DNA from 3 places in the Sporomusa rhizae genome. Region 1 is predicted to be linked to each of the others. Evidence: riboswitches for the same ligand, from Rfam matches in the RefSeq annotation. Region 1 holds a riboswitch; each other region holds the start of a gene.
The links. Region 1 has a riboswitch for cyclic di-AMP ahead of SRRS_RS17520 (4-hydroxy-tetrahydrodipicolinate reductase). Riboswitches for the same ligand answer to the same signal wherever they lie in the genome.

Region 1 (10,583 bases):
ACCCGGCCAGGAAAACACGGCTTCCACTACCACTGAGCCGCCAAGCAAAAAACCGAACTGTAAGCCGGTCATTGTGACAACAGGCAACAGCGCATTACGCAAGGCATGCAGCCAAATAACACGCATCTCTTTAGCCCCTTTGGCTCTGGCCGTACGCACATAATCTTCGCCCAACGTCTCCAAAAGGCTAGAACGTGTAAAGCGGGCAATAATGGCAGCAACTTGAGAACCCAAGGTGATTGCAGGCAGTATATAATTCTCGATAGAATTATTACCGCCGGTGGGAAGCCAGCCTAGCTGCACGGAAAATAGCTCAATCAGCATAAGTCCCAGCCAAAAAGATGGCATTGAAATGCCCGTAGTAGCGCCAAACATAGTTATCTGGTCTTGCCATTTACCCCGCTTGGTGGCCGCTACCACCCCGAAAAACATACCAGCGACAATGGCCCACACCATACTGGCAAGACTCAAGGTAATAGTCGGCATAATCCTGTCAGCAATCATATCCAAAACCGGTTCACGTGTCCGGAAAGAATTTCCGAGGTCACCCTGAATAACTCCTGATATAAACCGCCAGTACTGTTCATATAGGGGACGATCCAGACCAAGCAAAATCCGTGTGTTTTCCAAATCCTGTGCTGATGCTTCGGGTCCGGCTACAACCTGCGCCGGATCCCCTGGAATCATATGCAAAAACATAAAAATGACCACAGATACTACCAGCAGAATTGGGATCATCGCAGCTAAACGTCTAGCAATATAGATCAGCACCTTGCTTCCTCCCTTACTATACAAAACAATACGCTGGTCCAAGATATTCTTGGACCAGCGGCCAATTACTTGAACTCTGCGTTTCTGACGTCCAGCATACCATCCGGAAGTACATAAACACTAGACAAATTTTTACGTTTGCCTGCTATGTTATCCTGCACAGTCAAGAATACCCAGGGAGCATCTTCAACAATTACTTTCTGTGCATCGGCATAAGCCTGTAGACGTTCTTTTTCATCACCTGATTCCAAGCCTGTAACCACAAATTTCTCTAGATTTTCATTAACATAAAAACCAGTATTGAATCCGGCAGTCGGGAACATGGCTTTTGTTAACAAAGGCCGAATACCCCAGTCAGCTTCACCGGTTGACGGCGACCACCCATTTATAGCAGCCTGTAATTTACTATCTTCAGGTTTAACTGACATTGCATTGGTCACAGCAACAAATTCCATTTGCTGAATTTTGACCTTTACGCCAACTGCTTGCCATTGTTGTTGAACAAATTCAGCAAGTTTTACACGCATAGGATCATTGGGTGTCCAGAGAGTCACTTCAAAGCCATTAGGTAAGCCAGCTTCAGCTAATAACTTTTTGGCTTTTTCTACATCATAAGCATACATCTGTTGTTTTTGGAAGCCCCATACTTTAGAAGAAATAACCGACTCCGGCGGTGTAGCAAATCCTTTGAATACTACTTTGGCCAAAGCCTCTTTATCTACGGCATAGTTCAGCGCCTGACGAACCCGTTGGTCATTAAATGGTTTCTGAGTCACATTCAAGACAACATAACGTTCAATAATGGATTGAGACTTATCAACTACAATATTACTATCGCTTTTAACATTGTCTACTTGCTCCGACGGCAGCGGGTAGATAAACTGTACTTCGCCTGTCTTTAGCATAGCTACCCGAGAACCGGCTTCCGGCACAGGTTTAAAAGTAATTTTGTCTACTTTGGCAGCATTAGCCTTATCCCAATAAGCGTCAAATTTCTTAACAGTTACATATTGACCATCTTTCCACTCAACAAACTGGAACGGTCCTGTACCTACAGGATTACGATTGAGGTCTTTACCTTTTTCCTTAATAGCCTTTGGCGAGATCATCATTGTAGCAGGATGTGCAAATGCCTGAAGAACCGGCGCAAACGGCTTGTTCAATACTATTTTGACAGTATAGGGGTCAACAACCTCTACACGATCTACTGATGCCAACAAAGAAGCACGCTTTAGTTTATTGGCAGGATCCTTTAGACGTTCAATATTAAGCTTAACGGCTTCGGCATTAAAATCTGTTCCGTCTTGGAATTTGATACCCTTTTTGAGTTTAAAGGTCAGACTTTTAGCATCTTTAGCCATTTCCGGAATAGCTTCTGCCAATACAGGTATAACTTTCATATCTTTATCAAAGCCTAAGAGTCCCTCATACATAGTCTTTTGGATACCAAAAGCTAATGTATCTTGCGTATCATGCGGATCTAGGGTTGTCGGATTGGCATCCTGCCCTACCACCATTTCATTTGATTTTTTATCACCGCTGGCTTGATTTGACTTTGAACAGCCTGTCAGCAATAAACCAATAGCTAACATACTAACAAGTAGCAGACTAAGAATTTTTGATGGCTTCATTTAATTGTTACCTCCTTATGTAATAAATACTACAAGTATCATAGGCTGAGTTACCCAACATCCTTAAGCATAATCCGATTTCGTATTGGGGCCGCCTATTATATAAAAGCAGTTATCTGCTTACTTGCACATACCTCCTTTGTCAGGTTCCGATTATATAATAATCACGGAACAATTATAGAACAGACTAATCCTACCTGAAATTTAGTCCCCTTATCCGGTTACCAAACGCTCTTAAATTCCGTTTGGAGAAGAGGGAATCTTAGAGCAGGCTAGTCATCGGATAAATAACAATGAGAATATATTGCAACTTTTATGCCAACCGAATAACATAAAGAAAAAGATATTTTTTTTACATTTTTAATATTGTGTATATCCTGAGGGTGGAGACAAATACAATCATGTATGACCCATATGTTTATTTTAATAATTATCAACATCTGTGATTAATCCTACTACAAACAGAACAATTTTGCAGCATTTTTTTTGCCATACATCTATTTATGAACATTTTTTAAAGTAATTTGTACATTCACTACATACACAATTAGACTAAAAAAATACAGTTATCAGTAACTTATCCCACTCATCAGGTTACCAATAGGTTAACCTATTGGTAACCTGATGATAACCAATTAGTCATATTAGGGTATTATCTTTCAAAACTTCCCTTATAAAACCCTCTTTTATCTGTTTTGGGTCAGCCTAATACTGTCAAAATGAGTTTCATGCCTTTTTTCTCTTATATGGAAGGAATTTTGCATTATTATCGATAACTTAATAATAATAGATTGGTATAAAGGTGCGCATTCAATCTGCTCATCCTTATGCCTGCCCTATTCGTAAAATCGTTGGGAGATGGATATATTGCGCAAACCAGTTATTGGAATTACTTGCAACACATTATTGGCTGAGGGCACAGTACTTCCCGGTATGATAAGAGCATTTGCCAATACCGATTACATCGACGCCGTCACGAAAGCCGAAGGGATACCAATTTTATTACCACCTGTAGCAAATCCAGCTCTTATCAGCGAACAAGTTGCAGCAGTTGACGGCTTAATCATGTCAGGCGGGCCTGACGTTGATCCGCAATTATACGGAGAAGAGCCTCTGGAAAAGTTGGGCTGTGTAAATCATGTCCGGGATGAATACGAATTGTTAGTAGTCAAGGCAGCTGCCCAATTAAAAAAACCTATCCTGGGCATTTGCCGCGGTGTACAAATTATCAACGTTGCCTATGGCGGGACACTATATCAAGATATATCCCAAATTGAAGGGACAAGCATTAAACACTTTCAGGAGGTTACCCAAAGAGACGCCTTGTGGCATACTGTGACTATTAAGCCAGCATCCACCTTGGCATCCATCATTGGCGAGGACAACATCCTCGTTAACAGTTTTCATCATCAAGCGTTGAAAACTGCCGCTCCTGGCTTTAATATCACAGCTTATTCTAAAGATGGGGTTATCGAAGCCATTGAACTTGCTGGCGACCATTTTGTGCTAGGCGTACAGTGGCATCCCGAAATGATAGCAAAAAAATACCCTGCCATGTTGGCATTGTTTAGAGCCTTGGTTAAACAAGCAAGCTTGTAATGCAACAGGCTTGCACCTTTCTTTAGAAAAGGAGCAAGCCTGTTTTATTTTAGTTCTTAATAAGAAGCATTTCCCTGGTTTATAACCTTTTTAAAACGCCATCCCTTCGCTAGGGTAATATGTTGAATCTGAAGGCTTATCTGAGAATAATCCCATTGATAATCAATGACTTTTTCGTCTAAGCCAGTCCCGCATTCGGTTATTTTTCCGGACGTAGTCTTGCCATCACTATAAAATTTCTCCGTAGTAAATGAAAAAACAGGGTCGAATCCGCAACTGGTTTCCTTAATCATTTCCCAAAGAACAATCGTTTGAGAATTTTCTTCCGCTAATATACTGGCAAAATACTCGATTTTCTTTTTTCCCACCGTCCAATTGACGTCAGCCAGTGTGCTATAAATTCCAATATCTGTTTTCTGTCTGTAAGTCAGGGTTAGATGATCATTTTGCATCAATGCTCCGGCAACAGCCGTCAGGATGTCCTCTTTACTGCTGGCCAAAGTTTTGTCCCCAGGAGTGCTTGCAAGAGCAACTTTGGTACCGCATTGACAACAAAATTTGCTTGCTTCAGCTACCGGCTGACCGCATTGAGTACAGTACATTGCTAATCCCTCCTGCGACCGATAACTTATGATTTTCACTTTGTAAATTCCGTTATGTAAAATAAAGCCTGTTTTTGTTACCATCAATATAATTTATGAAAAAAGCCGGAATTTGTGCAGACTGTTATACTTTAATGCTACGTTGCTTCTCACAAAAAAAGTACTTATATTTTTAATAATAGTATGGTTACCATGCTTATGATACAATGTGACTGAAGACAAAAACGCTTTCCGTTGAAAGGAGGATTACGGATGCTTTTTAAGCCTCTTTTTGAAAATGATACTCCGGTAGCAATCCATTCCTAAGACGGAAGGATTGCTTGAGCATAGGCCTTCCGTCTGTAAATCATAACCGACTAAAAGACGGAGGGATTGTTAATGATAAAGAATTATGCCGGACAAATATACCTGACCCTAGCCGCAAGCATCTGGGGTGGTATGTATGTAGTGAGCAAAGTTGTGCTTGCAGTTATATCTCCAATTGAGCTAGTTTGGCTGCGCTATTTTGTGGCCCTGCTAACACTGAGTATATTGGGCCTTATTACCCGCCAGTCGTGGCAAATCCGAAAAAAAGACCTTCCACTGATTATAGCCATCGGAATAATTGGCTACTCAATTTCAATCTGGATGCAATTTCTCGGTACACAGCTCTCCTCGGCTCAGATGGGCGCAGTAATTACTTCGGCAACGCCTGCGTTTATGGCTATATTTGCCCGTATTTTATTAGGAGAACAAATCACTTTTAAAAAAGCATTATCAGTGTGTTTGGCAACTACAGGTGTTCTAATGATTGTTGGCATTGGTGATCTAGGCGATTCATCCCGGCTTGGCGGCGGCATATTGGCAATAGCCGCACTTACTTGGGCGCTAATGTCTGTACTCATAAAACGAGTGCCTAACGATTACTCACAACTTGTAATTACGACATACGCAATATTGGTTGCAACGGTAGTAATTACACCATTTGCTGTCACCGAAATAACAACAAGCGATCTTCAAGTTCTTACTCAGCCCAAAGTGTGGGGAGGAGTACTATATATTGGTACCGTCTCCACTGCAGGTGCGTTCTTTCTTTGGAACAAAGGGCTGCAAATAGTTACCGCGACAAGCGCCGGACTTTACTTTTTCTTTCAACCGGTGGTTGGCACCCTGCTAGGTTGGCTTTTCTTAGGGGAGCAAGTTGGCTTGACCTTTTGGATCGGCGCCTTGCTAATCTTATCCGGGGTCTTACTGGTTATTAAGGAAGAAGCATAATAAATCACACCCACCCGTATAACGGGTGGGTGTGATTTATTAAAAAACTGTTATCATAAAGGGTTAGTAAACCGGAATGTTTTTTCTAAACATATCCGCAATTACTGTTTCCATGGTATATAACCCAGGGGGTTGACCTAATAAAAATTTGGCGGCAAAAATTGCCCCCTGCCCAAAGGCGGCCCTGCTGATACTTTCATGGAGCAAGCGGATTGTCTGATTTGGCATCCCAAAGATGATTTCGTGCCTGCCAACGATTCCGCCAACACGAATTGAATGTAGGTGTTCTTTAACATTGAGATTAAGTGCTTTTGCTATTTTTTTGGCGGTTCCTGAAACTTCTTTTTTGCCTTTAAAATGTTCCTCAACAATCTCGATATCCGCATGAGGAGCTATTTTTTGTAAAATTTGAGCGGCTACCAGCAAAACATTAATCCCTAATGTAATGTTGGGAGAATAAAGCACCGGCGCAGACTCAGCAAAAGACTGTAATAAGTCCAGTTCCTCTTTCTCATATTGGGAAATCGCAGAGATAATAGGAATCCCGGCTGACGCAGCCTTTTCGTATAAGTAAAGCCCGGTAAGCCCTGAAAAATCTATGAGAGCATCGATTGGTCTTGTGTCAAAAAAATTATCGTCAATGTCCCCAATAGAAAAAATCTCCCCTGCGTCACATTCATGACCTAATAGGCGGCTGGCATATTTCCGGTGATCCTCATAGCCTTTACGCACTACCCACTCCAGCGTGAATAGATTATCATGCAGGAATTCGTTAGCAATAATTTTTCCCGTCTTCCCAAACCCAAAAATGCCAATTCTAATTTTCTCCACTCAAAATTCCTCCTTAAAACTGTAGTTTGTTTTTTTACTACCTCATCCTGCATGACGCAGTAGCTTTACAAAATCAGCTTCCGAGAAGGAATGTTTAAAGACTCGTAAATGGCCTTTAATGATTGGCAGGACAACACATCCTTCTCTTTCAACGCCTACGAGGTTAGCTGACGGATTCGGGCAGAAAGAAATTTGCCCTACCTGTTCTACAGGATTCACCCCGAAAATGGGTCCCCCGCTTCCATGAGATTGGAATTCGGCGATTGCCTTACTTATGATTTAAAAACATATCTATATCCTATCGGAACTTCAAAACAAATTATATTTTTCAAAAACCAAAAATATTCATACCTCCGCGATATATTTTTTTTGGTGCATTTATCTTTATATTCTTTTTCCTAATTTTACCATACTTTAATTAATTTGTATTCATTTACTTTACTTATTTCATATAAATAGTATATATAGAGAATGAAAATTCTCATTCCGGCCCGCCGAAACCACCTAAGAAAGCACGCAAATAAAAAAGAGTCTTCTTCCAGACTCATTTAGACAATAAAAGAGCCTGGTGACAGGCTCCTCCAAAATTTTTTTATTTAATCATACAACATCATTTTGAATATATCAATGACCTATTTTACTGGTTGCGATTCCTCAAAAATATATCTATATCTTTGTTCGTACAACTAAATTAGTCAGCGGTACTAAGAATAGATAAAAAGCATAAATGATGAATCCGGCATCTGCCGATAGCATTACCGCAGGGACAGCGCCGGCAATATTCCACGGAATCAGTGCAGAGATTACTATTACCGTATTCTCCAGATCAACTGCTAACCGGTAATTGCTTAATTGATTTCTTTCATAAAGTTTATGGGTAATTTGATGGCTAAGCATTACGGCCAGTGTTTGGTTGCAGGCAAATGCGGCTGTGGCTATGCTTGACAATACAGCCGTGAGATATACACTGGTTTTCGTGCTGATTTTTTCAAAAAAAACTTCAATGTCACTCAGTAAACCAGTCCCTTGAAAGATACCGGCATAGGCTGAAGAAATCAGCACAATGAGGGAAACGTTCAGCATAGAATACAACCCGCCACCCCGAATTATATCGGCAAAGAAGCCCCCATTTTCCATACGGTATCCTGTGGCAATATAATTCATTAATTTAAGAAACGGTATGTGTTGAACAAAAAGAGCAATCAATACACTTAATAAAATACTGACACCCATTGATAGCTTCACATCTACCCGGAAAGCAGCAAACACTAGTATAATGAGCGCCGGCAACAACACAATCAGGCTTATATCAAAAGAATTTATTATTTCATCTACAATTTGATTATTGTAAAAAGCCAACGGATTGGTATAAGACAAATATACATACCCCAAGATGGAAAGGGCAAAGGGAATGCTTGCCGTCTTATTCATGTTTGCAATATTGATATACAGCTTGGTGTTAGTCAAAGCGGCTACAAGGTTGGCGCTTGAAGACATAGGCGAACATCTGTCGCCAAAATAAGCCCCGGCAATGATTGCACCGGCAGCCATATTTATATCAACGTTACCGCTCTTCGCCAAAACTATCAGCACTACCCCAATTGTCCCAACGGTTCCGAAAGAAGTGCCAAGCAAAAAGGACACCAGACAGGACAATAGGAACGCCGATACTATAAAGTACTTGGCACTCATAAACATTATGCCGTAATACACGATAAAGGGAATCGTGCCGCAAGCCCGCCAAGCCGCCGTTATTATCCCGATTAATACAAAAATCTTAATTACAATCAACGACTTTTTTGAGTCGTCTCCCATCATCTTCAATAAATCGGTTAAGGTATAGCCTCTACGAAGGGATATAAGTGTAAAGCAGCTAAGCCCGAAAAGTAAAGGGTAGAGTATTGATATACTATGATAAATGCTGAAAAGCAACGAGGCAAAGAAAAGAAAAAATATAATTATTATATCCAAAAAGCCATCCCTCTCTAAGGTTAGTAACGAAAGGCTTGCACCAGTAGGCGCAAGCCTTTTTTCACGTTATCGGGCAACAATACCGTAGAGAAAAGTGTCGGCAATGCCATGAGCTGCCTTTTCAATAGACTCCATATTGGGGCCAACAAACCCCTGGAATACCATCATGACAATTACGCTGAACAGGCCGTGAGCCGCTTTGTGTGCGTTACAGGGTCTAATAGTCCCCTGCTCAATACCTTCTTCTAAAATCCGTTCCAGCACGCCAATGGTTTTTCGAAATCTTTCCCGGTACTTTTCCCGCTGCGCCTCGGTGAAGCTTGATGGTTCTTCATGTCCAAGACCGCGCATCTCATGCATAAGCACCCGCCACAAATCTGCGTTTTCCACATAAAAATCCAAAAAAACCTTGATTGCTTTCTGCACTTTATCTAAAGAAGGTTCAGACAGCCCGGCAATATCGTTAAGTTCACTTTCAAATTTAGCGCTGCGTTCTTTAATAAGTGTGTAAAATAGCTGTTCCTTATTAACAAAATAGTTGTATACTGTGCCTTTACCGGTATCGGCCAATGCAATAATTTCATCAACTGTGGCGCGGTGATACCCCTTACGGGAAAAAACAGTATAGGCAGCATCGAGTATTTGCCGGCGTTTCATATGTTTCCTCCTGTTCTAGACCTGCCACGTTAGTCTGGAGATCACAAAAACCACCATCCCTATGGCCATTGCTAACTTAAAAATCATAGCCAAAGTTTGGCCAATAACAATACTTTTGGCAACACGTCCTGCTTTTTCTGAGCTGCCTGTGGCCCAATACTCCGCTAAGTAACCGGCAGTAAAAGACCCGCCGATAGCTCCGGCAATAGAGCCAAGCCCCGGCATAATTCCCGTACCAATAATCCCACCGGCAATTCCGCCGATAAAAGCGGCTATGATAGCTGAACGGGACGCGTTTTCTTTCTTCGCTCCGAGCGAACCCGCTATAAATTCAACGATTTCTCCGATCACCAGAGCAGCAAACAGGATGATGAGTACCATACTACTCATATGACTAAAGTTATCTAAATATCCATAACCAAGAGCAGTAAAAAAGATCAGCCAATTTCCAGGCAGACCAATAACGGTCATACCGATTCCAATAACTGAAGCTACGATAACAAGTAGATTAACAACTGTTAAACCTGCATCCAAAGTAGGCACTCCCTTTGCTACGGCTATCGCTTACTTTCGATTAAAAGCCCGGTGCGCAATATCTGTCCGGTATTGTCTGCCGGCAAATTCTATTTTTGGTACTGCTTGGTATACCTTATCTACCGCAGTTTTAATATCTTGAGCTACGGCGGTTACGCCAAGCACCCTGCCGCCATTTGTAACTAACTGGCCGTTTTTGGTACCTGTTCCGGCATGGAAAACCATAACGCCTTGGGCTTCCGCCTGGCCGATTCCGGAAATGACGTCGCCTTTGTTGTAGCTGCCAGGATAACCGCCGGCAGCCAGTACTACACAAACAGCAGCCTGCTGTTTCCAAACTATATTGGCATCAGCTAATCTACCATCCACGCAAGCTTCCATTATATCCACCAGATCACTATCTAAAAGTGGCAGTACAACCTGGGTTTCCGGGTCGCCGAATCTGGCATTGAACTCGATAACTTTGGGGCCCTTGGCAGTGATCATCAGCCCGGCATACAGGCAGCCTTTATAGATAATGCCTTCTTGGCGCATAGCATCAACTACCGGCTGTAATACTTCGCGCCTTACCTGGTCACGGATTTCAGAAGTAACAACCGGCGCCGGAGCATAGGTCCCCATACCGCCGGTGTTGGGGCCCTGATCGTTGTCAAATATCCGCTTATGATCTTGGGCGGCTACCATGGGCGCTACGATAAAGCCATCAGTAAATGCCAGCAGCGAGGCCTCTTCG
Region 2 (10,583 bases), 1.3 Mb from region 1:
CGGTTGTGACGAAGCATTTATTAGGTCCCAAAGTCCACTGGCATCCGATATGATTCTAAATATGATTTCTCTGGAAGATATGGAAGTGCTGGGCGCTGCTGCTGGTGAACAGTTAGAGCACCATGCTGAAGAAACCCGAAAAAAATATCAGGGTCAGTATATTTTGATGTTTGAAGGAGCCGTTCCCGTTGCTGAAGACGGTATTTACTGCATGGTCGGCGGAAAACCAATTATTCAGACGCTAAAAGAGTTTGCCAAAGATGCTGCCTTTATTATTGAAGTCGGTTCATGCGCTGCCTGGGGAGGCATTCAAGCTGCCAGACCAAATCCGACGAAATCTGTTGCTGTTAGCGAAGTTATCAGCGGGAAGCCAATTGTGAAAGTTCCTGGTTGTCCGCCTATTCCAGAAGTATTAACAGGAACTATTATGCATTATGTTTTGTTCGGGCAGTTGCCGCCTGTGGATAACCAAGGGCGCCCCAAACAGTTTTTTGGCAACAGGATACATGATACTTGCTACCGGCGACCTTTTTTTGATTCAGGTATGTTTGTGGAAAAATTTGATGATATCGGTAGTAAGGCGGGCTGGTGCCTGTATAAAGTTGGCTGTCGGGGGCCGGAAGCCTATAATTCCTGCGGGAATATGCGTTGGTGGAATGGCATGAGTTATCCGATTCAGTCAGGTGCACCTTGTGTGGCTTGTGCTGCAAATAATTTCTGGGATAATGATCCTTTCTATGAACGTTTGCCTAATATACCTGTGCCTAATACTATTGCTAATGCGGACAAAATCGGCGCTGTTTTAGCTGGCGTGACTACCGCCGGAGTAGTGGCTCATGGCGTGGCTTCGATTGTCCAGCATAAAATTCATGAATCTAAGAAACTGAAATCGCGGGAAGGAAATGCGGAAGTAGAGCCAGATCGCGGGCAGGACGGCGAATAGAGATGAGGAGGCAGCCCTAAATGAAACGTATTGTAGTTGACCCGATAAATCGGATAGAAGGCCACCTACGGGTTGAAATAAAGGTTAACGAGGCTACCGGCAAAGTTGAAGACGCATTATCAAGCGGCACAGCCTGGCGGGGTATTGAACTAGTGCTAAAAGGACGTGACCCACGGGATGCCTGGCTGTTTGCCCAAAGAATTTGCGGCGTTTGCACAACTGTGCATGCTCTGGCCTGTTTGCGGGCGGTAGAAGATGCTCTCGGTATCCAAATTCCTAAAAATGCTAATTATATGCGTAATATAATTGCTGCTTCGCAGATGATTCACGACCATATCGTGCATTTTTACCACTTGCATGCACTAGACTGGGTTAGTCCGGTCGCAGCGCTTAAGGCTGATCCGGCAGCTACAGCAGCACTGCAAAATACAGTATTAGAAAAATATAGCCTCAAGTTTGAGGGGCCAATTGCTTTTGATACAAATGCCTATGCCAAAGATTTTCCGAAGGCTACAACTGCTTATTTTAGAGAAATTCAAAACAAAATAAAAAATATCGTTGAAAGCGGACAGTTAGGTATTTTTGCTGCTCAGTACTGGGATCATCCCGATTACAGCATTTTACCGCCAGAAGCTCATCTTATGGCGGTAGCTCATTACTTAAATATGCTTGATCGCCAGCGGGATCTGGTAACCTCACATCTTGTTTTTGGCGGCAAAAATCCGCACCCTCATTACATTGTCGGCGGGATGCCTTGTTCTATCTCGATGAATGACATGAATGCCTCTGTTAATACTGAGCGCTTGGCTCTTGTTGGTACATCAGTGGATTTGGCTATAGATTTAGTAAATAGCTTTTATATTCCTGACGTACTTGTTATTGGCGACTTATTTATCAAAGCAGGTCATGTGGATGGCGGTGGTTTAGCCGGAAAACGTGTGCTATCTTTTGGTGATTTCCCTGAGGAACGTTACAGTGGTATTTCCAATGGAGATTATTTCAATAATTTACTTGTACGGTCAAATGGTGTTGTAGAAAACTTCGGAGAAGGGGTTGACAGGGCTGCTTTTTATCCGTTAGAGGGTAAAGACTTAAGTGACCCTGCTGTATTAGCTGAAGGTGTAGAACACGCTTGGTATAATTACCCTGAAGCCAGTAAAGACTTGCATCCTTGGAGCGGTATTACCAGTCCTCAGTATACAGGCCCTAAGGAAGGAACCAAGACAGCTTGGAAATATCTTGATGAGGCTGGCAAATATTCTTGGATTAAGACGCCTAAATGGAATGGCAAGATGGTTGAAGTTGGGCCATTAGCTAAATATATTATTGTTTACACCAAAGTTAAGAAAGGCTTTCTCCAACAGCCAACATGGGCGGAAAAATTTATGGTTGACCAGATTGAGGCTGTATCTAAATTACTCAATATGCCTCCGGAAAAATGGATGCCTACAACCGTTGGACGGACAGCAGTACGCGGCTTAGATGCGCAGTTGAATGCTTATATTAATAAATATTTTCTGGATAAGCTAATAAATAACATTAAAGCTGGGGATACGACAGTAGCCAATACAAATACCTGGGATCAAGCAAACTGGCCAAAAGAAGCCAGAGGGGTCGGTCTGCATGAGGCTCCACGGGGCGGTCTTAGCCACTGGGTAACAATAAAGAATGGCAAAATCGACAACTATCAAGCGATAGTTCCGTCTACGTGGAATGCTTGTCCTCGTGATACCAATGCCGGTTATGGTGCCTATGAATCCAGCATGATTGAAACTAAAGTAAAAATTGCTGAAAAGCCTCTGGAAATCCTACGGGTGGTACACTCTTTTGATCCGTGTTTGGCTTGTGCAACTCACCTGTATGACGGTCAGGGTAAGGAGTTGTCTGTTGTTCGTACAGATCCGTATTTGTAACCTGCAAAAGGAGGATGACTGGTATGCGTCAGGGAGCCATGAAATCATATTATCTTTTTAGCCCATGGTTGCGTATTTTCCATTGGATTATGGTAATATGCACGTTTATCCTGTTTTTTACCGGGCTATATATTGGCAATCCATTTTTTCTGGGAACCCAAGGTATTGATCCTACTTTTGCTGTCAATAACGTAATGTCAATGGAAGTGATAAGATATATTCATTTTATAGCCGGATATGTGCTTGTTGCTTCTTTTATTCCCCGAATATATGGTTTTATCATCAATCCTGGTGACAGGTTATTGCCCAGGCCCTGGACAAAACTGTACTGGACAGGAATAATGGATACGCAAATGCATTATATGTTTATGCGCGGAGCGCATCGACCATATTTGAGAAACTCGTTGGCTAGGTCGGGGTATTTGTCTGTTTATTTAATGTTTATCATTATGATAATAACCGGGTTTGCTATGTATTACATGATTGAGCCAAATCGTTTTTTGGCCAAGGTCTTTGGGCCGTTCAACAACTGGTTGGTAAATGAATATGTTGTACATATCATCCATCACTTTGTTGCTTGGTTTATTATGCTATTTGTCATTGTGCATGTTTATATGGCAATCAGAGCTGACTTTGTAGAAAAAGGCGGCGAAATTTCTTCTATGTTCTCTGGAGTCAAATATATGGAGGAAGAACCCGAAGATTTGGGGGACATAGTGAGTCCTAAAAGTACGGCAAAACAGGAGCTGCGATAGTGGATAAAGTTGTTGTCTTAGGTGTCGGTAATATCTTAATGCAAGATGAAGGTTTTGGCGTCCGGGTGGTAGAAGAGCTCGCCCGACGCTATACGTTCCCGGACAACGTTGAAATTTTGGATGGCGGCACGCTGGGAATGGAATTGCTTCGATTTATTACAGGAGCAACCCGGCTGCTTATCATTGATGCTGTAAACGGCGGCGGCAGTGCGGGAGATTTTTATCATTTTGCTAATGAAGAAGTTAAAACTTATTTTAAACATAAGGTATCAATGCATGAAATAGGTATACAGGATGTTTTAACTGCAATTGAACTAGTGGGGCAGCCGATACAGGAGGTTGTCGTCTTAGGTGTCCAACCTGCTGTCATTGATGTTGGACTTGAGCTTAGTGAAGCAGTAAAACCATGTACTTTTAAAGTTGTGAACAAGACTCTTGAAGTTTTACGTTCATGGGGGTATAAACCGCTTGCCGCAGACATAGGTATTACGAAGTAGACTTAACTTTGGAGGGAAGTCGGAGTTAGCCAATCTGAAGTTTAGTCAACGGGTAAATGCGGAGGTGGGGCTGTGAAGTACAGTGTCCTGTATGTTATTCTGACCCTAAAAGATGAACCGGAGGTATTTCCTGCCGAAGATCATCGTTATAACCCCGAAAAAAAATGTCAGGAATTATTAATTACTGTCTTTGACCAAAAGCTATGGGTAGATACTAGGGCTGTTAAATTAAAGAAAGTAGCGGGATCAATTTTCTGTTGGAAAGAGTATGAACAAGGGCAATATGTTGAACTTAATCAGTCGAATAGTGTATGTCCTGAGTGTGGTTGGTGGAAATGCCACATATGTAATTCCTGCCGTTGCAACAAACCATAAAAGCATATTGAAATAACCAACTAAATAATTATAGGAAATTCGCGGTTTTTCGCGTATAATGTTTACCAGAAGCTTTTGCTAATACTTTCTAGGAGTGGTCATTAGATGTTGCGTGGTGTTCGTGGCGCGACAACCGTTACAGCCAATAACCGTGAAGAAATATTTGAACGCGTGGCCGAGCTTCTTACGGCAATGACGAGTGAGAACACAATAGATATCGAAGATATTGGTGCGGTGATATTTAGTTCGACACCTGACCTAAATGCCACTTTTCCCGCTGCCGGTGCAAGAAGGTTAGGGTGGGTCCAGGTACCCTTATTCGGGACACAAGAAATAGAATGCCCAGAAGCACTTCCCTTGTGTGTTCGGGTATTGATTCTCTGGAATACTGATGTTAGGCAGCAAGAGATTAAACATGTTTATTTGCATGATGCTGTTATTTTGCGGCAGGATATTAGGTAATAAAACAAGTTAAACGTACTAAAGCCTGCATTGTTCATTGACAATGCAGGCTTTAGTTATTAATAAATACTACTCATAAATGTTAATAATATTATATAGTGAATCGCGCTCAACAGGTATACGTCCGGCCTGACGAATTAAGGTCAAGATTGTTTCGGTACTTAAGAGCTGGCTGGTTTTAGCTCCGGCTGCGTGGCTGATTTTTTCTTCGCTGACAGTGCCGTCGATGTCGTTAGCACCAAAACCAAGGGCAAGTTGAGCAATCTGAGGGTTTAACATAACCCAATATGCTTTGATATTATTAAAATTATCCAGCATTAATCTAGCGATTGCTACCATTTTTAGATCTTCCCAAGCCGGAACCCGGCTAATTGATTCAGACAATCTGGTGTTAGCAGGATGAAAGGGAAGTCCGATAAAGGTTTGGAAGCCTTTTGTTTCGTCTTGCAGAGTGCGAAGAGCGAGTAGATGATCAATTCTTTCCTCTGGTGTTTCAATATGGCCGTACAGTATACTAGCGTTCGTGCGGATGTCTAGCTTATGTGCAACGCGAGCCGCATCAAGCCATTCAGCGGCACTAGCTTTATTGGGACATACTTCCCGGCGTACTCTATCACTAAGAATTTCGGCACCGCCGCCAGGCATAGAACCTAAGCCAGCCGCCTTAAGCCTCTGGAGTACACCGGTTATGCTTTGACCGGAAATCTTAGCGAAATAGCATATCTCAACACAAGTAAATGCCTTAAGATGAATATGCGGTAAAGCAGTATGCAGGGCGCTAATTATATCCACATAGTATTCAAAAGGCCAGTCAGGGTGCAAGCCGCTAACTATGTGAAGTTCGGCAAGACGTTTGTCTTCAGCTGCCTTTGCCGCTACAGTTAACACCTGTTCTTTGGTCATGGCATAAGCATGAGCACTGTCGCTATCACAACCAAATGCACAAAACTTACATTTGGCAGTGCAAACATTAGTCAAATTTATATGGCGGTTAACATTAAAATAGACATAATTGCCACTGATACGCTGTCTTGCTATATCGGCGAGATATCCAAGCCAACCTATGTCATTAGAAGCAAGTAAAGTTAAGCCGTCGTTACGGGTAAGCCGGATACCGGCGCGGATTTTAGCTTCTAGTTTATCCAAGGCAGACACTCCTTTCCTAAAATAATTTCGCGGTTTATAGGAGATATCCTGCTAACTGGCCAAGGACGGTTTGGGTGCTAAATGTATTAAATCTTGGCTAAAGATTTAATTGCAATTATGGGCAGGTGATGTAATAATATATTGGTGACAAGGAGGGGGAGCGGTATGCCGTTACCTAAAAAACTAATTTCTATTGTTGTACCAGTATTTAATGAACAAGATAATATCGACAACTTTTATCAGGAAGTTATTAAACATATGGAGCAGCAGCCTTATTATTTTGAGCTTATCTTCATCGATGACGGATCGAGTGATGCTACTCCTCTTATCCTTGAACGGTTAGTAAATTCTGATAACCGGGTGAGGGCCTTGATTTTAGCTCGAAACTTCGGTCATCAAGTGGCTTTGTCCTGTGGCTTAGACCATGCCGATGGGGATGCAGTAATTACTATGGATGGCGATATGCAGCATCCGCCCGAAATGTTACCGCAATTACTTGCCCAATGGAATAATGGCTTTCAGGTAGTCCAAACAATACGGGTTAATACAGAAGGGGTATCTTGGTTTAAGAGCTTTACCTCAGGTATGTTCTATAAACTAATGAATGCGGTGTCAAATATACGGGTTACTGAGGGCGGTTCTGACTTTAGACTGCTTGATAAACAGGTGGTGAAAAGCTTCCGGCGGTTCCGGGAACGTGCAAGGTTTATTAGGGGCATGATTAGTGCAATCGGGTATCGCCAAACGTATATCGAATTTGTTGCTCCCAAGCGATTTGCCGGAAAATCTAAATTTTCCTTACGAAAGATGCTGCACTTTGCTTTAGATGGTATTACGGCCTATTCAAAAACGCCGCTTAGATTTGCGTTTTACATAGGTATAGCGTTAGGACTCGGCAGTATCGTTCTGACATTGCATGTAATATATATTAGATTGTTTACCGACGAAGCTGTTCCTGGCTGGGCAACAATAACTGCCAGTATTTCGCTTTTAGGCGGACTGCAATTAGCAGGAATCGGCATTATTGGCGAATATGTCGGAAGAATATTTGAAGAAGTAAAACAACGTCCTTTATATTGGCTGCGCGCTGAACTTGGTCAGCAGACAGAAAAACATAATCAATGAAAATTCTTTGCTAATAAAAACAATTACCCTAATAAATGTAAAAAAAACACGATTTTGGGCAGGAATTTTTAGTTTTTAGACGAATATAAGAATAAAGAGCATTGTAGAAAGCCGAATCCAGCTCAGGAACGGGGGAACCATTTTATGGGGTGAAACGTAAGAAGTGTTATGCTTCTTACGTAGGGTGCCTGCAACCCTAACCCGTCAGCTAACCTCGGAGGCCAGCGAGAGGAGAAATGTATTGGGAAAGTTTTTCGGGTTTGTTGTCGCTTTTTGTCTCTTTTTTGGGACCGCTACTTTTGCCCATGCTTCCGGTACATATGAGGTCGGTGACCAGGGAGCCGATGTAGTCGCCATTCAAGCCCAGCTAAATAGTCTAGGCTTTAACGCAGGATCAGCTGATGGTGATTTTGGCGAATTAACAGCTAGTGCTGTTAAGGCTTTTCAGGCGGCTCGTGGTCTAGACGCTGATGGTGTAGTAGGGGCGCAAACTTATCGTGCTCTAATGGGAAGGGATATTCCGGTCAGCCGTGATTCTTCAACGGCTTCGATACGGCGTGTTGTTCAGACTTCCATGCGCTACACTGGTGTACCTTATGTATTCGGTGGGACGAGTCCCGGTGGTTTTGACTGTTCCGGCTTTACCCGTTATGTATTTGCTCAGAGTGGTATTTACCTGCCGCGTATGGCTGATGAGCAGTTTGAAGTCGGACGATATGTATCTTACAATCGTCTCCAGCCTGGAGATTTAGTGTTTTTTAGCACTTATGCTTCAGGAGCATCTCACAGCGGTATCTACCTTGGTGATGGTAGATTTATCAGTGCTACGTCCAGCCGCGGTGTAGCTATTGACAGTATGAACAGTAGCTATTGGGGTCCGCGTTACGTTGGCGCCCGTCGTGTGATGTAAAGGAACAAAAGGGAAGGCGTTGTCAGCCTTCCCATTTTTATTTTTTTGATTAGGGGTATGTTTGGCAGGATTTTTTAAAAAATGCTGGTATTTAAATAAAGTAATTGGTACATACTATGTAAGTTAAGTGTTATTATGGTGGAGAATTTATTATGTTTACTTTTTACTGGCGCAAATTTATAATGCCCTACTGGCTGCAGGCCACGACGGCGATAGTGTGTTTTATCATTGCAAGTATAGCTGGCTTAGCAGCGCCGTTAGTCGTAAAGCTGCTAATTGATGATGCGCTGTCTGGCGGCAACATCACATTTTTGCATATTATTATTGCCGGGATAGTAATATTGTATCTAATCCGCGGCTTATTTTCCTATTTCTACGGTTACCGTATGGCTAAGGCTGGTAACCAGATGTTGGCTAAGCTACGGGAAGACATGTTCACCAAATTACAGTCACTCGACTATGCTTATTTTATGAAAATGCCCTCCGGTGATTTGATTTCATTGTTTACTAATGACTTGTTGTTGATTCAACAGGCGGTAACTGTGGGTATACCGGATATCATTGTCGAGTCGCTAAACCTACTGGCCATCATGGCAATTATGATTTATTTTGATTGGAAATTGGCCATGGTAACATTCGCAACCTTGCCTTTTATTATTGTCGCTATCAGCTTTTTTAATAGTAAAATTGGCAGGATGGGGGCGCTTGTTGAACATACTTTGGCTAAGGTAACGTCAATTATTCAACAATCTTTGGTATCGGTAATGATTGTGCAAAGTTATGTTCGTGAAGATTATGAGTATCGAAAATTTAGTGACAAAATTCAACAGGCTGCGGGGGATTTGCTGAAAGCCCAGCGTTTGAGCGCGATACTTGTTCCCTTGGTAGAATTCCTTGCTGCTATTGGTTTGACGATAATTGTTTGGTATGGCGGGCGGGAAGTTATTAATGGCGATTTGAGTATCGGCGGGATGTTTGCTTTTTTAGTTTATATTATCAATGTCCCTATGCCTGTTCGTAAGATCAGTCAGGCGATGACATTTTTAAAGTTTGGAATAGTAGCTTGGAATCGTATTAACAATTTGCTTAATGAACAAACTCCATCTGTTGCCGATGGTTATCTGGATATGTCTAAAGCACAGGGGGTTGTCGAATTTAAAGATGTGTCGTTTGCTTACCGAACAGGTAAGCCTGTATTGGAAGCAATCAGCATTTCGGCTAAACCTGGGGAGATTATTGCAATTGTAGGGCCAAGTGGTGCTGGTAAATCTTCATTTGCAAATCTGCTTTTACGATTTTATGATCCCACTCAGGGAGCTATTTATTTAGATGGCGTAAATATTAAAGACATAAAAATTAAGGATTTGCGGCAACATATAGGCTTTATTCAGCAAGAGCCTGTCTTATTTAATACAACTATTTTGGAAAACATCCGCTTTGGCAACCTTGCTGCTACTTCAAGCCAAATTGAACAGGCGGCTCGCAAGGCCAATGCTCATGCGTTCATTATGGAGCTACCACAAGGCTATAATACTGTTGTCGGTGAATTAGGCGGAAATTTGTCAGGTGGCCAGCGGCAACGGATTGCGATCGCCCGCGCGATCATTGCGGAACCATCTATTTTACTGCTAGATGAACCGACAGCTGCTTTGGACGCTCATACGGAGAAGCAGGTTATGGCAGCTATTCGGCAAGCCAGTATGGGACGAACAACTTTTATAATTACCCATAGGATGTCAACAATCATGGCTTCCGATCAGGTAATATATTTAGCTGGTGGCAGAATTGTTGAGACAGGTACTCACCAGGAATTACTTAGTAAAGGTGGGTTATATGCTCGGGTCGTCAAATATAGTGAAGCTGATTTTGGTATAAATGAGTAAAATAGTGGCAATAATTTTAGCGGCAATATTTTTGCCGCTAATTATTTTACTTTTATTAAGAATAATCCTATTAACTTCGTGGGATTTATTGACAAAAAAACAAACAACTGCTACCATTTAATAAGAATATTCCTATTAATAAAATGAGAGGTGTATGATGAGAGTAAAAGTATTTTTAACTGTACTGCTTATTGCCGGGCTTACCTTGATTGCAGGCTGCGGTCAAAAAACTGTTGCACCGGGCGATAATTCTCCACAGCAACCTAAAATTAAAGTCTTGGCTAGTGTTTATCCGGTATATGAATTTGTCCGGCAGGTAGGCGGCGATAAAGTTGAAGTAACTATGTTGGTACCAGCCGGGGCAGAACCGCATGAATGGGAACCATCGGCTAAAGACTTAGTTCAGGTTAAAAATTCTAAATTGTTTTTTTATCATGGGGCTAATTTAGAACATTGGCTAAGTAAAGTAACGGCTAAAGATGTACTTGGCAATACAACAGCAGTAGAAGTAAGTAAAGATATTGAACTAAGAGAGGGTACAGCTCATACGCACGATCATGACCCGGCGGAAGAG
Region 3 (10,583 bases), 810 kb from region 1:
ACTGGATTGTAGATTACAATTATGAACATATTGACGAGGAAACCGGCAAACCAGTCGGTACGCTTCGGATTCCTGCATTCCTTGTGCATAATGGTTTACGAGTTGATTCGCGTTCTATTTTAGCGCAAAGTTTAGAGTACATTAAAGCCGAACTAAAAGAACTCTTCCAAAAAAATGATAAGATTGCCGGCTTAGATCATATAAATGGGGCAGATGTTGAGGACATTATCTTTACTGCCGCTACTGAATTGGAATTCTGGGTTAAGACTCCGGCGAACAAAGCTGAAGTAGAGGAACTTTCCGCATCCCAGGTTTTGCAGGAACAATACTGGCAACGGACACGCGGTAATGTCCGCACTGCTATGGAACAGGCCATAATTACAATGTCTAAGTATGGTCTCGAACCGGAAATGGGCCATAAAGAAGTCGGTGGCGTTAAAGCAACAATTGATGAAACCGGTCATTTAAATCACGTAATGGAACAACTTGAGATTGACTGGAAATTCTCTAATGCTCTTCAATGTGCCGACAATGAACTGCTGGCTAGAATTATAGTAAAAGAAGCTTTCCGCGCTAACGGTCTTGAAGTAACTTTTAAAGCTAAGCCTATAATTGGTGTTGCTGGTAGTGGTGAACATACCCATGTTGGTATAGCAGCAAAGCTTAAATCAGGTAAAATTATAAATTTATTCGCGCCTACTGATATGAGGAAGGCTTTCTTGAGTGCTATTGGCTATGGAGCTATTATGGGTCTTTTGAAGCACTATGAAGTTATCAATCCGTTTATTTCCTCCACCAATGACTCCCTTAACCGCTTAAAACCAGGATTTGAGGCTCCGGTATGTATTGTAACTTCATTAGGACATAATCCGTCTGTGCCTTCGCGCAACAGAACAATTCTTGCGGGACTTGTTCGTGATGTTAATAATCCAATGGCTACCCGGTTTGAAGTACGTTCACCAAATCCTTACACAAATACGTACATTGCCATTACCGCATTTTATATGGGCATGCTTGATGGTATCAAAGCTGCTGTTAATTCCGGAAAATCGTTGGAAGAACTGGACACCGAGTTGTCGAAAGATGCAGGGCAACAGGGCTTCTACTTGGAAACAGATCGCGCCTATCGCAGCGAGCATGACGTATTTGACGATTATTCCGAAGAAGAACGCAACCGTTTATTCGGAAAACCGCCTGCTACGGTTTGGGAAAACATGCAGAACATCAGTAACTATCCTGATAAAGTTAAGACGATGACTACTGGCGGAGCTTTCCGTCCAGAACTTGTTAAAGCATTTGTGGCCGGTGCGCTTGTTCGTTGGAAAACCGAATTGTTAAATCGTATTATTCCTGAAAACCTTGACATAGTAAAAGAGGCTAAACCTCTCCATGATGCTGATTTCGCCAGTGATCTTGATCTATCTAATTGGGAAAAGATCAATGCGCTTAGACTTTGTTTGGCAAAGGATTGTTTCTCTCAAAAAAGCATGTTTACCCGTATAAAAGATGCTATTCAAGCTGGCGATTATGATACAGCATCTCAATTGCAAATCGAGATGTCAGATAAGGTTAATGAGTTAAAGCTCCTGTATCGCCAATACGAAAAGAATATGATTCATATTTGCTAACAGGAGTCAATTAGAAAAAACCTCGATAATTTTCGAAGTGTAATCTCTCGTAAAAAATCCGCTTTCGTAAGCATCTGCACGAAAGCGGATTTTTTTTATTATCTTAAATAATATGATATTTTAGAGCTAAAAAGTTAAAAAAGTCACAAAAATAACAGGATTTTGAATGAAAATATGGAATATAAAATAAATGTATCTTTAACCGTCAAGGAGGGTATATGATGGAAAAAAAATCTTGTAACATGGGTAATTTATTTAGTGATCTGGAAGGTTTACGAATCGCCATTGATATGGAAGCACGGGGTCGCGATTTTTACAAGAAAGCGTATGAACAAGCTGAGACGAAAAGTCATAAAGATTTGTTTATGTTTTTAATGAATGAAGAAAGTAAACATTATGAGCAATTTACTGGAATCTACCAAAAACTTAGAGAGAGTAAAAATTATGATTCAGATGATTACCTTTTCGACCCGGAAACTTCAAAATACCTGACAGCCCTTGCCGAACCGTGTATTTTTCCTAAAGACAAGGAAGAAAGAGCTAAAACTCTTACTGATATTATAAAAGCTGCTATACAAGATGAAAAAGATTCTATTTTATTTTATGATGCCCTAGCAAAGTATGCTAAATTTGAAGAAGCCAGAAATATCTTTAATTTATTAAAAGAAGAAGAACAAAAGCATGTAGTAAAATTAAGAGAAATATTAAATTTGTTAGTGTAAAAATCAAATAGTCATAAAATATAGCGTCCAAGCGCTATATTTTTTTAGCACTTTGTGAAAAATATTTTTTTATAGCAGGAAATTTATAATCAATATCTAATTATAATAATATTCCGGTACATATGGTTATTTTATGAAGGAGGATAAAATTATGGAGACTAAAACAGATTTACTTGAAAAAGGTGCAATTGTGCAGCGTGATAAAGAAACCTATGCGATTGCTCCACATATTCCCGGCGGTGTAATTCTTGATGTAAATGTATTGAGGAAAATAGCAGATGTTTCTGAAAAATACGGTGCTAAAGCATTAAAACTTACTTCGGCACAACGGATTGCTATTGTTGGTATAGCTGAAGATAAAATCGATGCCGCCTGGGAAGACCTAGGCCTGGACAAAGGTGCTGCTATTGGGTTATGTGTAAGAAGTGTAAAAATTTGCCCGGCAACTCATTTTTGCAAAAGAGCACAGCAGGATGGTTTAACATTAGGACTAGAACTTGATAAATTATACCATGGCTTGGAATTGCCGGGAAAACTAAAGTTGGGGGTTAGCGGCTGTACAAATTCTTGCGCTGAAAGTTCAGTTAAAGACATTGGTCTTATCGGTACTGCAAAAGGCTGGAAGATAGTTATCGGTGGCTGTGCTGGTGCCAGAGCGAGAATTGGCGATGTATTAATTGAGCAGGTTCCACAAGAAGAAGTGCTGTCGATTATTGAAAAAGTAATTGCATACTATAAAGAAAACGCCCGCAAATTCGAGCGTATCGGAATGATGATCGATCGTCTTGGTCTAGACACTGTAAAACAAGGAATATTAGGGTAAAAGATAAAAACGCTTGGAAATCCAAGCGTTTTATCTTTTAAAATCGATTATGGAATTTTTACCAAAATAGAGTTATACTGTCAGTAGAGATTTATTTAAGGGGGCGATGGCTATTCAAACTAATAACTCGCAAGACATATCCTGGGTTTTGGCACAAATAGAGCATATCGCTCAGTTTGGACAAAATGCGTCTGGTATCACACGCCTGGCTTTTACTGATGATGATCTTCAAGCGCGAAAATATATCATTGAACTAATGCAAAGTGCAGGTCTTGCCGTAATTACTGATGCTATTGGAAATATCATCGGGCGGTATGAACCAGAAGGAATTAATCCCGAGGCTGCAACTGTGATGACAGGTTCTCATCTTGACACCGTACCTTCCGGAGGAAAGTACGACGGGGTGCTAGGAATAGTGTGTGGACTAGCGGCTGTCAGTCGTCTAAAGACTCGAGATGAACTTAAACATCCTTTAGAGGTCGTTGTGTTCGCCGCTGAAGAATCCAGCAGATTTTCCTTTGCCACTATAGGAAGTAAGGCAATGGCCGGACTAACTAACCCTGCTGTATTGAAACGAATTAAGGACCACGAAGAAATTAGCTTAGCCTCAGAGTTAGAAAAAATCGGGCTTAAAATTGATAACGCTCTAAATGCGGCGCGACCAGCTAATAGTATTAAAGGATTTGTAGAATTGCATATTGAGCATGGTGAACTTTTAGATGAGAAGAGTATCAATATTGGTATTGTAGATAGAGTTTCCGCACCTACTAGACTAAAGATAACAGTCACTGGGATGCCTGGTCATTCTGGCGCAATCTCCATTGCAGAACGACAAGACGCTTTAGTGAGTGCATCTTTGATAGTGTTGGCCATTAGGAACATTGCGGCCGAATATGAATACAAAGGCGCCATTGGAACAGTAACAATATTGAAGACACGTCCTGGCGCTATTAATGTAATTCCCGGAAAAGTCGAAATGTGGGTTGATATACGAGGAACAGAGCATGAGAGTATTGTTGAAATGCTGCAGGAAATAAAAGACGCGGTAAGTTCTATTGCCGACGACAATGATACTGCAGTTGCTATTGAAGTATTAGCATCTGAAAAGCCGGTTTCTCTCAGTCAAAATTTGAATCAGATTATCGAAACTGTGTGTTCCAAACTGAGACTGTCCAGCCTTAGGCTTGATAGCCGTGCGGGGCATGATGCCATGAACATAGCTTATGTAGCACCCGCCGGATTGATATTTGTTCCTTGTAAAGACGGCGTGAGTCACAACGAGAACGAATACATTAACCCGAAAGACATTGAAGCAGGATTAGATGTATTAACAGAAACACTATACCAATTGGCAAAATAACTTTAAAAAATATATTTAAATCAAGCGAGGTACATATATAGTTGAACATTGATATTTGTTTTACACCTAACGACTTTAATGCTAAGGAATATGGCGGTTACGCTGCGGTAGTTATTGACGCCTTTCGCGCGACTACAAGTATTGCTACAGCCTGCGCAAACGGTTGTAAGCGAATCATCCCGGTAAAAACGGTGGAAGAGGCCCTCCAGATCAAGAACAAATATCCTGAAGTATTCCTGGCTGGGGAACGGGAGGGCTTACTTATACCAGGGTTTAACCTAGGAAATTCGCCCTATGAATATACAAGAGAACAAATTGCTGATAAAACCCTCGTTATGACAACTACCAATGGAACCCTGGCATTGACAAAAGCGGCTTCACTTCCCAGAGTATATGTAGCAGCTTTTGTTAACGCGGCTGCTGTTACTAACGCTTTGCGTCAGCAGCAGGAAAACATAGTTATTTTGTGTGCAGGCTCCGAAGGGCGTTTTTCGTTAGAAGATACTTTATGTGCTGGTCTGCTTGCAGAACGACTAAGTAGCATGTCTAAGCTTAGCGATACTGCTTTAGCTGCCAAGGGAATGTATTGTGATTTTAAAAATGATCTGCTAAACCGCGTTTCCGAATCATCACATGCCAAATATTTAAGTAGTATAGGCTTTGAACAAGATATCGCCTATTGCTTAAACCATGACACGTTGTCAGTAGTACCAATATTTGCAGAAAACAGTATAACGGCTTGATTATACGTCGGTATTGCCTGAATGATAACATTCAGGCTTTTTATTTGTTCAATTTTCCCTCTGTTATTTATGTAAACCATATGATAAAATGTCTACTGAGCCAAGCCATCAAATGAGAGGAGTTTTATATTTGAAGAAAAAAATAGCCGCGATCCTGTTGATGGTTTTTTCAGTGCCATTTTTTACGCCTGTAGTACCTAAAGCCAATGCAGCATTTTTGGATGATAAACTGGCCCAAGTTGCCGGCAACCTAACCGCCACCCAGATACAAGAGTTAATAAAAGTAAAAGAGACGTTAAATGCAAGTGATAGGCAAGCCTTATTGGGCAGAATAGCGCAAACGGCTCTGGAACGTTCTGGAAATGCTACTGTTGCTAATAATATTACCGCACTTGCTGAACAATTAACACCGAAAGAGCAGACTGTTTCGCGGGATAATCTTACTCAGATGGTAGAATCTACAGTACGCAATAAAGTACAAGAGAAAGTGCAAGGAGAAGTAACCAATCATTTCGCTGGTTATCAGAAAGAAATTGCACTTCTTTCACAGTTGTTTAATAACAGCAATAACCTAACCCCTAAAGCGGTTGAAAATAATAACACACTTGCTGGAGCACCGGAGAATTACCGCAGAATGCTTGATATGACTGCGACTGCTTACGGTCCAGGAATGCTCGATAACGGCAAATGGAATAATTCAACCTATGTGGGTGGCAAAGTAAAAAAAGGGGTAGTAGCTGTTGACCCTAAAGTAATTCCTATGGGAACAAAACTCTGGGTCGAGGGCTACGGCCCGGCTGTAGCTGAGGATCAAGGCAGTGCCATTAAAGGCAATCGGATTGACTTGGCTTTCGACACAAGACAGGAAGCTCTTGACTATGGTATTCAAAAAGTAAAAGTGTACGTTTTAAATTAACCGGCCAATGGCCGGTTTCTTTTATTCCTCTTTTCATACCCCTTTGAAAATGCGCATATATTTTGTGGAAGAGTAGTTTGCATGAGGAGGGAGTTTAGTGAATTCATTCCGGTCTCTCAGAATTAGGCGATCCCGGATATTTTATAGTATTGTAATTTTGGCTATTATTAGTATTGCGTTTAGCATAATTAGTTTCGAGTACATAGATGAACAAGAGTTTGCATCAATTGGAACAAACCAACCGACAGAATCTCCCAAAGGCAAAGTAAGTATTGTGGTAAAGATACAGTCAAGGGTGCTCGAACTTTATAATGACGAGCAATTATATAAAAAATATCGCATCGCGGTAGGGAAAAGTAAAACTCCGACACCAATAGGTGAATGGAATGTAGTTTGGAAGGATTACGACTGGGGAACAGGTTTTGGGACTCGGTGGATGGGCCTAAATGTACCGTGGGGCACCTATGGTATTCATGGTACTAATAAGCCATGGTCAATTGGCCAGTTTGCCAGTCATGGCTGCATCCGAATGCGTAATAAAGACATCGAAGAACTGTTCGAATGGATTCCTATTGGAACTCCGGTGCGAATTGAAGACAGAAAAGTAAGTGTAAATAGGAATCTGAAATTAAAAACATCCGGCGCTGATGTTGTAGTATTACAGCTGAAACTTAAAGAACTGGGGTATTTTCAAGGCAGGGCAGATGGTTTGTTTGGCACTATGACCGAAGAAGCCGTTAAAGCTTTCCAGGCAGATAAGGGAATACCTGTTACCGGTGTGGCCAATAAGGAACTATACACAGTCTTAGGAATATAAAATTAGTTAACGTGTCATAAATAGGAAACAATTCGCGCTATTTAGTGATAACATAAAAATTTAGCTATTTAAGAAATTTGACCAATTTTACAATAATGTGTATTATTATTTATAATGCCGAATCCTTATAAGGTACGGGGGAACCAATAGATATACAGGGGTGAAATCCGCTATGGCGGAGGGGTGATTCTCTTTTCTTCTCTTTGACCCTAACCCGACAGCTAACCTCGGAGGCATAAATAAAGAGAGGTGGTACAACTGAAGAGAGCATTTTTTGCAATTTTGTTTGTATTTACCGTGTTGTGCTTAACTACCAACCCGGCTGTCGGATTGGCTGCACCGCCGCAGGATATGGCGGCCTTAACTATCGGGGCACGCGGTGATGACGTACGATTGGTACAGAAGCTGCTGGCAGATGGCGGTTTTTATGCCGGAGAGATTGATGGGGTTTTTGGTCCTGTTACCGCAAAAGCCGTAAAAGAATTTCAACAAAGTGCTAACCTTACTGTAAATGGGATTATAGACAAAGAAAACTTTGTCTATCTTGAACGGTTGGCTGGTGAACCCAGCAGATACAGTCGTTCCCTTATTATGAGAGCATCAGGCTATAGTGCGTTTGACCCAGGTAATGGAAACCGCACCTATTCCGGTAGCCTTTTGCGGAAGGGCTTGGTTGCTGTTGATCCATCAGTGATTCCTCTGGGGACTAGGTTGTATATTAAGGGGTACGGCTATGCGATAGCTGACGATATTGGCAGTGCTATTAAAGGCAACCGTATTGACTTAGCTTTTGACAGCCACCGCGAAGCGTTAAACTTTGGATTGCAGAAAGTTACAGTATACGTGCTGGACTAAGAAAGTTGGCAGGCCGTGGCCTGCTTTTCTTTTTATAATAGCTAACTTCCCGGAATATTAACAGGCCCTAAGTATTATACTATTTTTATCCTGTGACTAACCTTCTGATGGGGTTAAAACCCAATCTGAAGCTAAGTCTACTTTATAATTATGTATAGTACAAGGGGGCGTGTTTAGGCTTGAACTTTATTTCGAACGAAATGCTGCCATTAGTATTAGCATTGGTTTCAGGGGTATTAATGGCAGTACAAGGTTCGCTTAATACTGCATTAAGTAAAGTTATCGGTCTTCTAGAAGCTACTTTTTTTGTCCATATTACGGGAACTATTTTGGCTGTGATCTTGCTTTTTTTCTTTAAAATGGGAAAAGGTAATTTGTATGCATGGCAAGATGCACCTTGGTATTCATGGCTGGGTGGTTTTATTGGCGTAGCTATAATATATTTAGTAGCAGCTAGTATTCCGGGAGTCGGTGTAGCTAATGCTACAACGGCTATTATTGTTGGGCAAGTCTTAACGGCTATAATTATTGACCACTTTGGCGGCTTCGGTCTTGAGCGTATGTCATGCAGTCCTCAGCAGATATTTGGACTGGTATTACTTGCAATAGGCGCTAAATTGTTATTAAAATAGCGTTTTTTTATTTTTTTCGCTATTAGGTGTTAACAAAAAAAAAATTATAAGGTATACTTATCATTAGAATTTTTTGGTATCATGTCACCAACAAGGAGGCAAAGCATGGATTTTAACTTTACTCCCGATCAACTGGATCTGCAAAAGATGGTTAGAGAATTAGTTACTAAAGAAATCACTCCTCACGCTTTAGAAATGGATAAAGAAGGCGTGGTTCCTCCAGAACTTTGGAAAAAATTGGACGAAGCTGGATTGCTTAATCTAACCGTTCCTGAAGAGTATGATGGTCCGGGTCTCGAAGCTCTCTCAATTGCTCTTATTTATGAAGAATTAGGCAAAGGTTGCGCTGGTGTTGCCACGACAACAGCTGCAAACGCATTAGCTTCGTATCCAGTGGTATTGTTAGGCAATGATGATCAAAAACGCAAGTTTTTTGATATCATAAATAACGGTAAATTGGCTGCTTTTGCACTAACCGAACCAGGTGCCGGATCTGATGCCGGAGCCGTTGCTACATCTGCAGTCAAAGACGGTGAACACTATATACTTAATGGTACTAAGTGCTTTATTACCAATGGTGGTATTGCCGATATTTTTGTAATCTTTGCTAATACACGTAAAACAGCCGGTATCCGTGGGTTAACCGCGTTTATCGTTGAGCGCGGCACCCCTGGTTTCTCTGTAGGTAAAGAAGAAGAGAAGATGGGCATCAGAGCATCTAACACCTGTGAATTGGTTTTGGAGAATGTGCGTATTCCTGCAGCTAACAGGATTGGCCGCGAAGGAGAAGGCTTTAAAATTGCAATGAAAACTCTGGATGCAGCCCGTCCATTTGTCGGCGCAGTTTCAGTAGGCTTGGCCCAATCTGCCTTTGAGCTTGCTGTTAAATACTCTAAAGAGCGTGTTCAATTTGATAAGCCGATTGCTTCGTTCCAGCTTATTCAAGCAATGTTAGCAGATATGGCTATGCAAATCGAAGCAGCTCGCCTTTTGGTATATAAAGCTTGCTGGATGAAAGACCAAGGAGTTGACTATGCTAAGGAATCCGCCATAGCCAAATGTTTTGCTGCCGATACGGCTATGAAGGTTACAACCGATGCCGTACAAGTACTTGGCGGTTATGGGTATTCCAAAGAATATCCGGCAGAAAAGTATATGCGCGACGCTAAGATTATGCAGATTTACGAAGGCACTAATCAAATTCAGCGTTTAGTAATTGCTAATAATATCTTATATTAATTTATATTTCTGGATGCTTGACTTTTAAAGTTAACCGTAATATAATTACATACGTAGTAAGGGATTATAGCTCAGTTGGTTAGAGTACTACGTTGACATCGTAGGGGTCACTGGTTCGAGTCCAGTTAGTCCCACCAGAAATTTTAGGCTAGTAGATTAATCTACTAGCCTTTTTTATGTGCCGAGATTAGACATACCATCTCTTCACCGTGCGAAGAGACTTCAATAAACTATATGAAACTACAACTGGCCAACATATTCACTGTCGGCCAGTTTTTTGCCTTAAACTCTACTGTTTTATTGGAAATGTAGTAAAATAAATACAGCGAAAATAAGTATCGGTAAAAATCAATAATTTATATTCTATGTATCGGAGTGATATTGTGAAAAGGACGATAGTAATTGTAATACTATTATTGATTATGTTTACTTTTGGTTTACAGGCACACGCATGCACACTTTGGGCTGCTAATGGCAATATTGTTCAAGGAGGTGGAAGTTTAATCGTTAAAAATCGTGATTGGGCTCCTGATCATCATCAAAAATTAAAATTAATTTCACCAGCAAACGGGTACAAATATATTGGACTTTTTGTTATTGACGGCAATCATAAGGGACTAAAAGCAGGAATAAATGAAAAAGGATTAGTTACAATCAGTGCATCAGCAGGATCTATAGCGTTTAAAGAAAGAAAAATACTGCCATATACCCATGCGCTCTATGAGCAATTATTAAATGAATGTGGCAGTGTAGACGAAGCAATTGCTAGAACTGAATTATTTTTAGGACCGCAGTATTTAATGCTGGCTGACCGGAATAAAGTAGCTACTATTGAAATTGGGCCAGAT

Region 2: it holds a riboswitch for cyclic di-AMP, as region 1 does, so the genes downstream of both, SRRS_RS10845 (C40 family peptidase) here and SRRS_RS17520 (4-hydroxy-tetrahydrodipicolinate reductase) in region 1, are expected to answer to the same signal.
Region 3: it holds a riboswitch for cyclic di-AMP, as region 1 does, so the genes downstream of both, SRRS_RS13580 (3D domain-containing protein) here and SRRS_RS17520 (4-hydroxy-tetrahydrodipicolinate reductase) in region 1, are expected to answer to the same signal.

The regions. Positions count from the first base shown of each region.
Region 1 covers NZ_CP156925.1:3,694,320-3,704,902, forward strand. The annotation lists gene nikB (nickel ABC transporter permease) at 1-771, opposite strand, end outside; gene SRRS_RS17500 (glutathione ABC transporter substrate-binding protein) at 837-2,402, opposite strand; gene SRRS_RS17505 (gamma-glutamyl-gamma-aminobutyrate hydrolase family protein) at 3,270-4,001, shown strand; gene SRRS_RS17510 (hypothetical protein) at 4,058-4,603, opposite strand; gene SRRS_RS17515 (DMT family transporter) at 4,982-5,857, shown strand; gene SRRS_RS17520 (4-hydroxy-tetrahydrodipicolinate reductase) at 5,921-6,688, opposite strand; cyclic di-AMP (ydaO/yuaA leader) riboswitch at 6,825-6,960, opposite strand; gene SRRS_RS17525 (Na+/H+ antiporter NhaC family protein) at 7,355-8,506, opposite strand; gene SRRS_RS17530 (TetR/AcrR family transcriptional regulator) at 8,726-9,316, opposite strand; gene SRRS_RS17535 (DUF456 domain-containing protein) at 9,332-9,850, opposite strand; gene purD (phosphoribosylamine--glycine ligase) at 9,881-10,583, opposite strand, start outside.
Region 2 covers NZ_CP156925.1:2,364,214-2,374,796, forward strand. The annotation lists gene SRRS_RS10805 (hydrogenase small subunit) at 1-943, shown strand, start outside; gene SRRS_RS10810 (nickel-dependent hydrogenase large subunit) at 964-2,856, shown strand; gene cybH (Ni/Fe-hydrogenase, b-type cytochrome subunit) at 2,880-3,611, shown strand; gene SRRS_RS10820 (HyaD/HybD family hydrogenase maturation endopeptidase) at 3,611-4,108, shown strand; gene SRRS_RS10825 (hypothetical protein) at 4,181-4,483, shown strand; gene aroH (chorismate mutase) at 4,589-4,945, shown strand; gene mqnE (aminofutalosine synthase MqnE) at 5,015-6,091, opposite strand; gene SRRS_RS10840 (glycosyltransferase family 2 protein) at 6,257-7,216, shown strand; cyclic di-AMP (ydaO/yuaA leader) riboswitch at 7,316-7,454, shown strand; gene SRRS_RS10845 (C40 family peptidase) at 7,458-8,126, shown strand; gene SRRS_RS10850 (ABC transporter ATP-binding protein) at 8,279-10,009, shown strand; gene SRRS_RS10855 (metal ABC transporter solute-binding protein, Zn/Mn family) at 10,164-10,583, shown strand, end outside.
Region 3 covers NZ_CP156925.1:2,885,283-2,895,865, reverse strand. The annotation lists gene SRRS_RS13615 (glutamine synthetase) at 1-1,628, shown strand, start outside; gene SRRS_RS13610 (ferritin family protein) at 1,847-2,350, shown strand; gene SRRS_RS13605 (NAD(P)/FAD-dependent oxidoreductase) at 2,502-3,173, shown strand; gene SRRS_RS13600 (Zn-dependent hydrolase) at 3,280-4,533, shown strand; gene SRRS_RS13595 (2-phosphosulfolactate phosphatase) at 4,575-5,276, shown strand; gene SRRS_RS13590 (3D domain-containing protein) at 5,407-6,192, shown strand; gene SRRS_RS13585 (L,D-transpeptidase family protein) at 6,290-7,009, shown strand; cyclic di-AMP (ydaO/yuaA leader) riboswitch at 7,115-7,260, shown strand; gene SRRS_RS13580 (3D domain-containing protein) at 7,259-7,864, shown strand; gene SRRS_RS13575 (DMT family transporter) at 8,044-8,496, shown strand; gene SRRS_RS13570 (acyl-CoA dehydrogenase family protein) at 8,602-9,735, shown strand; tRNA gene SRRS_RS13565 (tRNA-Val) at 9,796-9,872, shown strand; gene SRRS_RS13560 (carcinine hydrolase/isopenicillin-N N-acyltransferase family protein) at 10,119-10,583, shown strand, end outside.